Regions from separate parts of the Rhizobium sp. BR 249 genome, predicted to be linked through region 1. Evidence: riboswitches for the same ligand, from Rfam matches in the RefSeq annotation. Region 1 holds a riboswitch; the other holds the start of a gene.
The links. A riboswitch is a leader RNA that binds a small molecule or an ion and turns the genes downstream of it on or off. The one in region 1 is predicted to bind thiamine pyrophosphate.
Positions count from the first base shown of each region.

Region 1 (5,211 bases):
AAACCGAACGAGGCGCCGTTCCGGGAGGATACCGGCACCAGCATGGCGACGCCGCATGTTTCCGGCGCGATCGCCGCTTTCCTGTCGGTCCGGCGTGAATTTCTCGGCCAGCCGGAACGCGTGAAGGAAATCTTCGTCGGCGCGGCGACCGATCTCAAACGGCGGCCGGAGTTTCAGGGCGCCGGCCTGCTCGATCTGATGCGAACGCTGCAAGCTGTGTAGGAGGACACATGGACACGCTTGGACCCTCGCCATTCCTATGGCTCGAATTCGACAAGGACGGTGCGATCGATGCCGCGCTGACGAAAAAGCTCGCCGCGCTGCTCAACCAGCCCGATATTACCGATCTGATCGTGATGTCGCATGGCTGGAAGAACACCAAGGACGATGCCCGCACGCTCTACGGAACGCTCTGGGCAAACGCCTGCAAGAAGCTTGCGTCCGACAAGGCGCGCCGCACCGTCGTCGCCGGCATCGTCTGGCCGGCCAAGGCCTACCGCACCGATTTCGACGAACGGACGCTGGTGACGGCGGGCGGTGGCGCCCAGGCAGCGGACGGGGCGGCGGCCCCGGTCCAGGATCTCGACGAAAAGGCTTTCAAGAAAGTCCTGGCCGATTTCGAGGATCTCTTCGGGCCGGACGGCTCTGACACATCGGAACAGGCACGGGCCGCAGCCGAGACCCTCGATGAAACGACGTCGCTTTTCCTCGTCAGAAAAGGCAGGGAGGCGATCGGCTCGCCCCAATCCGACACGGAACTCAAGGCGGATGCCGAACCGATCGCACTGGCGACTGCGGATGCCACCAGCGCCAAGGTGCTGATGGAGGGCCTCGTCCCGCCACCGACGTTCAATCTGGAAAGCTCGGTCGGTGAAGCGCAAGGCCTCGGCGACATCGTCTCGGGCCTGATCTCCGGTCCGCGGGCAGCGGTAGCACGCTTCCTGAACCAGCTCACCTATTACGAAATGAAGAAACGCGCCGGCATCGTCGGGGAGGCATTGACCAAAAGCGTGCTCTCGAAGCTCGCACCGCAGCAACCGATCCGGCTGCATCTGGTCGGCCACAGCTTTGGCGCCCGGCTGGTCTCGGCGGCGGCAAACGGGCTCGCGCCCGTGCCGAAGCTGGAATTCTTCTCGCTCACTTTGCTGCAGGGCGCCTTTTCACACAATGGTTTCGCCAAAGAGATCAAGCCGGGTCTTGCCGGCGCCTTTCCCAATGTGGTGGGCAAACCGACCGGCCCGATCTGCATCACCCACACCCACAACGATCTCGCCTGCACGCTCGCCTATGCTCTGGCTTCGCGCCTTTCGCGCGATATCGCCAAGAGCATCGGCGATGCCGACGACGAGTTCGGTGCGATGGGGGCGAACGGTCCGCAGCACCTGAAGGCCGGCCAGGCCGTCGAGGACGATACGGATGCCGTCTTCGCCCCGAAATCCGGCAAGGTGAACACTTTCCTGGCGGACAAATACATCATCAAGACGGCCGCATCGGATGCCCATAACAATGTCACGAACGAAGAGGTCGGACGGCTGCTGGCAAAGATCGTCGGCTGACCGTCTTTCGTGAATTGGCCGCATCGCAGAGTTCGCGGAATTGTCATTTTCGGGATGACATGCGCGCCGTTCTCTGCAAGAACAAACCCGATGAGAGACAGGGGCGTCCGTCGGCAGACGGGCTGAGAAGCACCCTTCGAACCTGAACCGGATCATGCCGGCGGAGGGAGTCGCTCGGGGTTGGGCTTTGCCCGCATGAACCGCCCCGTGCCTGCCCCGCCTGAAAGGGGCACTATGCAGATGAAGACCACGTCGGGAGCCATGTTGAAGGCGATGCGCGAGAAACCGCCGCTCGTTCAGTGCATCACCAATTACGTCGCCATGAACATCGCCGCAAACGTCCTGCTGGCATCAGGCGCCTCGCCGGCCATGGTGCATGCCGCGGAAGAAGCCGGTGAATTCGCCGGCATCGCCAATGCACTCACCATCAATATCGGCACGCTCTCGACGCAATGGATCGAAGGCATGCGGGCGGCTGCGAAAGCCGCCAACGCAGCCGGCAAACCCTGGGTGCTCGATCCGGTCGCCCATTACGCCACGGCCTTCCGCCGCGGGGCGGTGGCCGACCTTCTGGCACTCCGCCCGACGATCATCCGCGGCAACGCCTCCGAGATCATTTCGCTTGCCGGCGGAGAAAGCCGCGGCCAGGGCGTCGACAGCCGCGATCCGGTCGAACAGGCAGAGGATTCGGCACGGCGGCTGGCGGAGCGACAGCAGGCGATCGTCGCCGTCACCGGCGCCGTGGATTTCGTGACAGATGGGAAAAGAGCCGTGCGCGTCGCAGGCGGATCGGCCCTGATGCCGCAGGTCACGGCACTCGGCTGCTCGCTCACCTGCCTCGTGGGCGCCTTTGCCGCGACCGCGCCTGAAGATCTCTTCGGCGCGACTGTCGCCGCCCTCGCGACCTTCGCCGTCGCCGGCGAAGATGCGGCGCTGGGTGCTGCCGGCCCCGGCTCCTTCTCCTGGCGCTTCCTCGATGCGCTGGCGGCGATCGACGCCGAAACGCTCGATGCCAGGGCAAGGGTATCGGTCGCATGAAGCGCTTCGACCTTTCGCTCTATCTGGTCCTCGATCCCGATCTCTGCGCCGGGATCGGCATGATCGAGACGGCGCGCCTTGCCGTTGCAAGCGGCGTGACGATGGTGCAACTGCGCGACAAACATGCCGGCACGGCCAGAATGATCGAGACCGGCCGCGCCTTGAAACAGACGCTTGCGGGAAGCGGCGCGCTGCTCGTCGTCAATGACGATGTCGAGGCGGCGATCGCCATCGGCGCGGACGGTCTGCATATCGGCCAGGAGGACATGGACGCGCGCAAGGCACGAACGATGATCGGCCCGGACATGATCCTCGGCCTCTCGGTCGAGACCGCCCAGCTTGCCGGCGCCGTCGATCCCGGTCTCGTCGATTATACCGGCGTCGGACCTGTCTTTGCGACGCCGACCAAGGCTGACCACAAGCAGCCGATCGGCTTCGATGGCCTAGCGATGCTGGTGAAGGCCTCGCCGGTGCCGTCGGTCGCCATTGGCGGCCTCAAGGCGGAGCATGTGGCCGAAGTGTTTACAGCCGGCGCCAAGGGGCTTGCCGTCGTCTCCGCCATCTGCGGCACCGCAGATCCCGAAGCCGCCACGCGCCGCATCGCCGCAGAAATTCGAAAGGTGCGTCCATGATCCGCAACGTTCTCTCCATCGCCGGTTCCGATCCCTCGGGCGGCGCCGGCATCCAGGCCGATCTCAAGGCTTTTTCCGCCCGCGGCGTCTATGGCATGGCGGTGCTGACCGCGCTGACGGCGCAGAACACGCAAGGCGTCAGCGGCGTGCATCTGGTGCCGCCGCAATTCGTCGCCGACCAGATCAATGCCGTCTTTGCCGATGTACGCGTCGACGCCGTCAAGATCGGCATGATCGCCAATGCCGGGATCGCCGAAGCCGTCGCCGCAGCCCTTGCCGACCGGCGCGGCATTCCCATCGTCATCGACCCGGTGATGATCGCCAAGGGCGGCGCTGCCCTGCTCGCGCCGGAGGCCGTTGACGTGCTGACGGGCCAGCTGCTGCCGCTCGCAACGCTCCTGACCCCGAACCTGCCCGAAGCCGCGGCCCTGTTGCACCAGCCGGTTGCGACCAATCGCGACGAGATGGCGGCGCAAGCCGAACAGCTGCGCGCGCTCGGCCCCGCCGCCGTGCTGGTCAAGGGCGGCCATCTCGACAGCAACGAAAGCCCGGACGTGCTTGCCACGGCCGGCGGCTTGCACTGGTTCGAAGCCCGACGCGTGCCAACCAAGAATACGCACGGCACAGGCTGCACGCTCTCCAGCGCGCTGGCCGCCGAGCTTGCCAAAGGCGCCTCGGCGCAGCAGTCGGTCGCCATCGCGAAGGATTATCTCGCCGACGCGGTCGCCGCCGCCGGCAGCCTCACCGTCGGTTCCGGCCACGGCCCGGTGCAGCATTTTCATGCGCTTTGGAAAGAAGGCGCGTAAGCGCTCACATCAGCGAACACGTTGCAAACCGAAACGGCCCGGTCCTACCGGGCCGTTTTTGCATTTGACCTCTACTCCACGTGAAGCCGCTCACATTTAAAATCCCTGTTGACAAGCTCGGCCGGATGGCCAAATCTATAACACTAAAAGGGGATACATTCCGCAATAACGGAATATTAGGAGGAGCGACAGGTGCCAGACCTGCTTGTGAGCTTGTATTCTGCCGAGCTCGCCGACCTGAAACAGAAGGCCGATCACGTCGGCGTCTCCGTCCGTCCGGCCCTCCCGCCGGAGCTGCATCTCGTGGTCGGCTGGGTTCGCGAACAGTTCAGTGAGAACTGGGCAAGCGAAGTTATGGTTGCCTTCTCCCGCCAGCCCGTTGCCTGCCTCATCGCCGCCGAAGGCGGCAAGCTCTTGGGCTTTGCCTGCTATGACACGACGGCGCGCGGCTTCTTCGGCCCCACCGGCGTCGATCCGCAAGCGCGCGGCAAGGGCATTGGGCTCGCGCTCTTTTCCGCCTGCCTTCAGACCATGAAAACAACAGGCCACGCCTACGCCTTCATCGGCGATGCCGGCCCGGTCGATTTCTACGCCAAGACGGCAGGCGCGATCCCCATCCCCGCCCCCGACAAGGGCATTTACGAAGGCATGCTCAGAAGCGCGCCGAAATGACCATCTGATACCGGAGTTACAGAATTGTCCTCGACCCCGCTCGCCCTTTTCGTCGGCCTCCCGAACCCCACGATTTCGGATGATGAATTCGCCCTCTTCCGCGAAACCAATCCGCTCGGCCTCTTCGTCGGCCGGCGCAATCAGCGCGAGCCGGAGCAGACAAGGCACCTGATCGACCGCTTCCGCGAAGCCGTCGGCCGCGACGACGCGCCTGTCTTCACCGACCAGGAAGGAGGCCGCGTCCAGCATCTCGACGCCGGCCCCTGGCCGCTCTTCCGCAGCTTCGGCCAGTTCGCCGAACTGGCGCGCCGCGATTTCGATCTCGGCAAGAAAGCGCTGCGCCTTTCCTCCCAGGCCATGGGCGCGATGATGACGGAGCTCGGCCTTTCCAGCGGTTGCTCGCCCGTTCTCGATCTCGTCTTCGAGACGACGAGCGCGGTCATCGGCGCCCGCTCCTTCGGCCCCGATCCCGATTTCATCGCCGCCCTCGGCCGCGAGGTGGTCGAC
Region 1 covers NZ_JARWKX010000012.1:13,962-19,172, forward strand. Annotated here, with positions in the region: gene QD408_RS13125 (S8 family peptidase) at 1-222, shown strand, start outside; gene QD408_RS13130 (hypothetical protein) at 231-1,556, shown strand; TPP riboswitch at 1,646-1,742, shown strand; gene thiM (hydroxyethylthiazole kinase) at 1,791-2,594, shown strand; gene thiE (thiamine phosphate synthase) at 2,591-3,226, shown strand; gene thiD (bifunctional hydroxymethylpyrimidine kinase/phosphomethylpyrimidine kinase) at 3,223-4,032, shown strand; gene QD408_RS13150 (GNAT family N-acetyltransferase) at 4,225-4,704, shown strand; gene QD408_RS13155 (glycoside hydrolase family 3 N-terminal domain-containing protein) at 4,729-5,211, shown strand, end outside.

Region 2 (5,211 bases), on a different contig from region 1:
TTGACGAGGACATGCACCTCGTCGAAGAAGGCGAGCACATCTTCAGCAAATCCTGCCGCCCCGTTCGAAGCGGAAAAATCCGCATGCAGCAGCAGCGCCCGCCTTTCGGATTCCGCCGTCAGCAGGGAATCCGGCAGATCTCGTCCCGGCTTGCGTCCGGTATGGACGATCACCCTCGCTCCGCAGTCCAGAAATTGCCGGGCGACTTCAAGACCGATGCCGCGACCGGCCCCGGTCACGACGACATTGCGATTTTCAAAAAGCCTGGGGTGGAACACGAAGCCGTCCTCCTTGCGGACAGGGCCGCCGGGTGTGTCATTCGCCTTAACATATGGGTATGTCACGCAAAAGAAAGGCGTGCATCGATCTTTCCCCGGAGATTGGTCCCCCAGAGATCAGCGCCCGGCCTGCAGCAGCAGCGCGCCCGATCCCTCCTTGCCGAGCCGGTCGCCGGGATTGCGCAGCGGACAGCTCTCCACCGACAGGCAGCCGCAGCCGATGCAGCCGCTCAGGTGGTCGCGCAGCAGGCTGAGCTGCCTGATTCGCGCGTCGAGATCATCCTTCCAGAGCGCCGACAGCTTCTGCCAGTCGGCGGTCGTCGGCGTGCGCCCCTGCGGCAGGGATTCGAACGCCGCCTGGATCTCCGAGAGCGGTATGCCGACTCGCTGCGCCACCTTGATGATCCCGAGCCGGCGAAGCACGTCGCGCCCGTAACGCCGCTGATTGCCGCGGGTACGGATGCTCGAGATCAGCCCTTTGGTCTCGTAAAAATGCAGCGCCGAGACGGCAAGACCACTGCGCTCCGCCACTTCGCCGACTGTCAGGAGCCTGCCGAGCGGGGTTGCGGGAATCCTGTCCATCGCCTCTTGACCTCAATATTAGTTGAGGTTTTATAAGTCGTACTCCTGCAATCGTAAAGTCCGATCGCGCCGCCCGAGGCAGAGAACTCCGGTTCCGTTCCCGGCAGGTACGGAACCTCGAGGAACACCCGGACGGAGCCCCGTCCGGGTGTTTTTGCTTCATAGCAGGCCCATCCCGACCGCGCGGACGGGTCTGCAAATTTGCGGTTGCGGGAAGAAAACCCCGGTGATATTTTCCGCGCCGATTACAGGGGAGCTCCGTATTGCCGGGGCTGAGATGTGAGGCACGAGCTTCCGGACCCTTCAAAGCTGATCTGGGTAATGCCAGCGGAGCGAGGTCCAATGTTCTCAGGCGCGCAAGTGTCACTCTATCCGATGCCCGGCAGTTTCACCGGCATCACTCTCAGCCCGCCCGATATCCTCTTTGCCGCCATGTGCGATCTCTTCGTCACGGCCGAAATCGAACGTTGATGACATCGCCGCAACCATCGGATTCACGTTTCTCCGCGCTCCGCGCCACCCTCTATCGGGGCATGCCCGCCTTGCTCGCCGGCTGCGCCTTTCTGGCCGCCTGGGAAATTTATGTCGATCTCTCCGGCATCAAGCCCTCCATCCTGCCGGCGCCCTCGCGCATCGTCATCCAGGGCTGGCTGAACCGTCAGGCGCTGATGGCAAACACCTGGCCGACGCTCGGCGCGACGCTCGGCGGTTTCGCGCTGTCGCTGGCCTTCGCATTCGTCTCCTCGATCCTCATGGATTTCGTGCCCTTCATGCGCCGCGCATTGCTGCCGATCTTCATTGCCAGCCAGACCCTGCCGCTGGTGGCGATCGCCCCCCTCGTCGTGCTCTGGTTCGGTTTCGGCCTGTTGCCGAAGATATTGCTGGTGGCGCTCGTGACCTTCTTCCCGCTGCTCGTCGCGCTCTTACAGGGCTATGAATCGACCGACCGCGACATCGCTGAACTCTTGAACTCGATGAAGGCGAGCCGCTGGCGCATTTTCCGCCTGGCGCGGCTTCCCTCTTCGCTGCCCTATTTCTTCGCCGGCCTGAGAATCTCGATCACATATGCCGTCGTCGGCGCGATCTTTGCCGAATATGCCGGCGCCGCGAGCGGCCTCGGCATCTATATCCTCAACGCCAAGAACAATTTCCGCCCCGATCTCGTGCTCGCCGCCGTCATCGTCAGCGCCGTGCTGACACTCTGCCTCTTCGGGCTGACGCTGATGATCCAGCGTTTCGTCATGCCCTGGCAGCCATCCCAGGAGCGGCGCCGATGACCGGTCACATGCTTGAACTGCGCAACATCTCGAAATCCTTCGACGGCATGAAGGTTCTGGGCGATATCTCGCTTGATGTCGCAAGCGGCGAGTTCGTTTCGATCGTCGGCCCGTCCGGCTCCGGAAAATCGACGGTGCTGCGACTGCTGACACAGGCGCTGCGCCCCGATTCCGGCAGCATGCTTTTCAACGGTGCAGCGCTGGAAGAGACGCCGCATTCCTTCGCCTTCATGCCGCAACGCGATGCGCTGATGCCCTGGCGCCGGATCATCGACAATGCTGCACTTGGGCTCGAGGTAAAGGGCATGAGCCGTCGGGCCGCCCGCGCGGCTGTCGCCCCCCTCTTCGAGCGGTTCGGCCTTGCCGGCTTCGAACATCACTATCCCTCAGCGCTATCGGGCGGCATGCGCCAGCGTGCCGCGCTGCTGCGCACCGTCGTTCAGACCCAGGACATGCTTCTGCTCGACGAACCTTTCGGCGCGCTCGACGCGCTGACGCGCACGCAGATCCAGGAGTGGCTGCAGGGCATGTGGACCGAACATCGCTGGACGGCGCTGCTGATCACCCACGATGTCCGCGAGGCGGTGTTTCTTTCCGACCGCATCTACGTGCTCTCCGCCCGGCCGGCGCGTGTCATCCGCGAATTCCGCGTTCCCCTGCCCCGCCCGAGAAGCATCGCCGATCTCGGCTCGCCGTCGGCCCAGGCGATCGAGACTGAAATCCTGCAAACCCTGCTTCATCCGCTGGAACAGGATGATTTTAGGCCGTCGGCCTAAAATCTGAATCCTTTCCTAATTTAAAGAGTTAAACCTGAGGAGGTCACCATGCTGCTTCTCACCCGTCGACAGACGATCTTCGCCGCTCTCGCCGCAAGCCTCGCCGGCCGCACCGCCTTCGCCCAGTCGGCACCCGCAAAGGTTCGCATCGCGCTCGACTGGACGCCCAATACCAACCATATCGGCATCTACGTGGCCCAAGCGAAAGGCTACTATGCCGCCGCCGGCCTCGATGTCGAAATTCTTCCCTTCACGGACACCAGCGCCGGAACGCTCGTATCCAACGGCGTCGCCGATTTCGGCATCAGCAGCGAGATCGAGGCCCTCACGCAGCGCGCCGGCGGCGGTGACGTGAAGATGGTTTACGGCGTCGTCCAGACGGAAACCGCACGCCTGATCTTCAAGGGCGGACGCGACGACATCAAGAGCCCTAAAGATCTCGACGGCAAGACCTATGGCGGCTTTGGCGGCGCCTGGGAAAGCGCGCTGGTCTCCGCGATGATCCGCAACGACGGCGGCAAGGGCGACGTCAAGACCGTCACCCTCGGCACCTCCGCCTATGAAGCGCTGGACAACGGCTCGATCGATTTCACGCTCGAGATCTACACCTGGGAAGGCATCGCCGCCGAGCTGGAAAACCGCAAGATCGGCCGCTTCCACTACTCCGATTATGGCATTCCCGACGAGCAGACGACGGTCATCGTCTCCAGCGACGCCTATCTCTCGGCCAGTCGCGAACACGCCCGCGCCTTCATCCAGGCGACGCGCCAGGGTTACGCCTACTCCGTCGACCATCCCGATGAAGCCTGCGACCTGCTGATCTCCGGCAGCAACGGCGCACTGATGAATACGGAACTGGTCAAGGCTTCTCAGAAGGCGCTGATCGAGGGACATTTCCTGAAGTCCGAGGCTGGCGTGATCGGCACGCTCGATCCGGCAAAGGCCGATGCCATCGGCAGCTTCCTGCTCGATAACGGCATCCTGGTCGATGCGAACGGCGCCGCACTCAAGGAAAAGCCGGACTTTTCCGCCTATTACACCAACGAACTTCTCGACTGAGTTCGCACGACAATCTTGCATCGGCCCGAAGATCGTTTCTGATTTTCGGGCCGATGCGTTCGAGCATGATGACGAAAAGCGTGAACGGTTTTCGATCCATACCCTGCTCCCACTATTTGACGTGGAACAGGATGTTCCAGCCTTGTCCGCCGCGGCTTTCCGCGGCAAAGTCTTCGGACAAGGCGAGGGACGGAATGCGACAAGAGGAGAGATTGGCCGGGGCAGACTTCTTGCGTGCGGCGGCCTGTCTGCTGGTGCTCGTCCACCATCTCGTGCTTCGGCTGGATATGCGCAGGATTCCGGACGAATTTGCCCCAGCCGCACATATCGCCCGCTTCGGCAATTTCGGCGTTGCCATCTTCTTCGTGCTGAGTGGTTTTCTTCTTGCCCGTCCCTTCTGGCGCGCGCTCGACGCGGACGGCGACATGCCGAGTCTGCGGTCGTACTCGATCCGGAGGGCGGCGCGCATCGCTCCGGGCTTCTGGGTCGCAGCCACCGTCGGCTTTGCCCTCAGCCTGACCTTGCTTGCCCTGCCGCTGACGCCGGAGCTTGCGCTCCGCTACGTCTCCGGCATGCTGTTCATGAGCCAGTGGCATTGGCGCACGCTCTTTCCCGTCGAAACCGATGGGCCGCTCTGGTCGATTCCTTTCGAGGTCACCAGCTATGTGCTCCTGCCCGCCTGTTTCTTCCTGCTGTTTCGTTTGCCCGTCCTGAGACAGCGTCCGTTGCTCGCCCGCGCCGCCTGGCTTTGCGTCATCGGCGGCGTGCTCCTGGCCCATGCGCTGATCCTGACCTTCTTTGCGCTCGACGACATCGGGCGCGGCTGGCAATACGGGCTGCAGGGCGGAGCGAAGGAATGGATGCCCAAATATAATCCGATCGGCTTCTTCGCTCTCTTCGCCCTCGGCGCCCTTGCCGCAGGCATCGAGGTCATGCTCCTAGAAAAGCGCTCCGTCTGGTTCGATGCCGCGGCACTCCTCGCCCTCGTCATCGCCGCCTACCGCCTCGTCATCTCGCCGGGCGGCACTCCCGAAGCTTACGGCTGGCTCGACATCCCCTATGGCTTCCCGGTCTTTCCCCTGGCGGTCGCGACAGCTCTCGTTTCGCTGAGCCATTCGCGGCACCTGGGCAGACTGCTCGACAACCCTCCCGTCCGTTACACGGCAAAGATCTCCTTCGGCATCTATATCTGGCAGGAGGTCATCCTGATATTGGTCCAGAAGCTCGACCCCGGCTCGT
Region 2 covers NZ_JARWKX010000019.1:92,939-98,149, reverse strand. Annotated here, with positions in the region: gene QD408_RS18525 (SDR family NAD(P)-dependent oxidoreductase) at 1-278, opposite strand, end outside; gene soxR (redox-sensitive transcriptional activator SoxR) at 396-860, opposite strand; TPP riboswitch at 1,100-1,213, shown strand; partial or broken gene QD408_RS18515 (HMP/thiamine-binding protein) at 1,203-1,316, shown strand; gene QD408_RS18510 (ABC transporter permease) at 1,331-2,137, shown strand; partial or broken gene QD408_RS18505 (ABC transporter ATP-binding protein) at 2,134-2,945, shown strand; gene QD408_RS18500 (ABC transporter substrate-binding protein) at 2,962-3,972, shown strand; gene QD408_RS18495 (acyltransferase family protein) at 4,167-5,211, shown strand, end outside.
Region 2: linked by a shared signal. The riboswitch ahead of QD408_RS18515 (HMP/thiamine-binding protein) and the one ahead of thiM (hydroxyethylthiazole kinase) in region 1 are both predicted to bind thiamine pyrophosphate.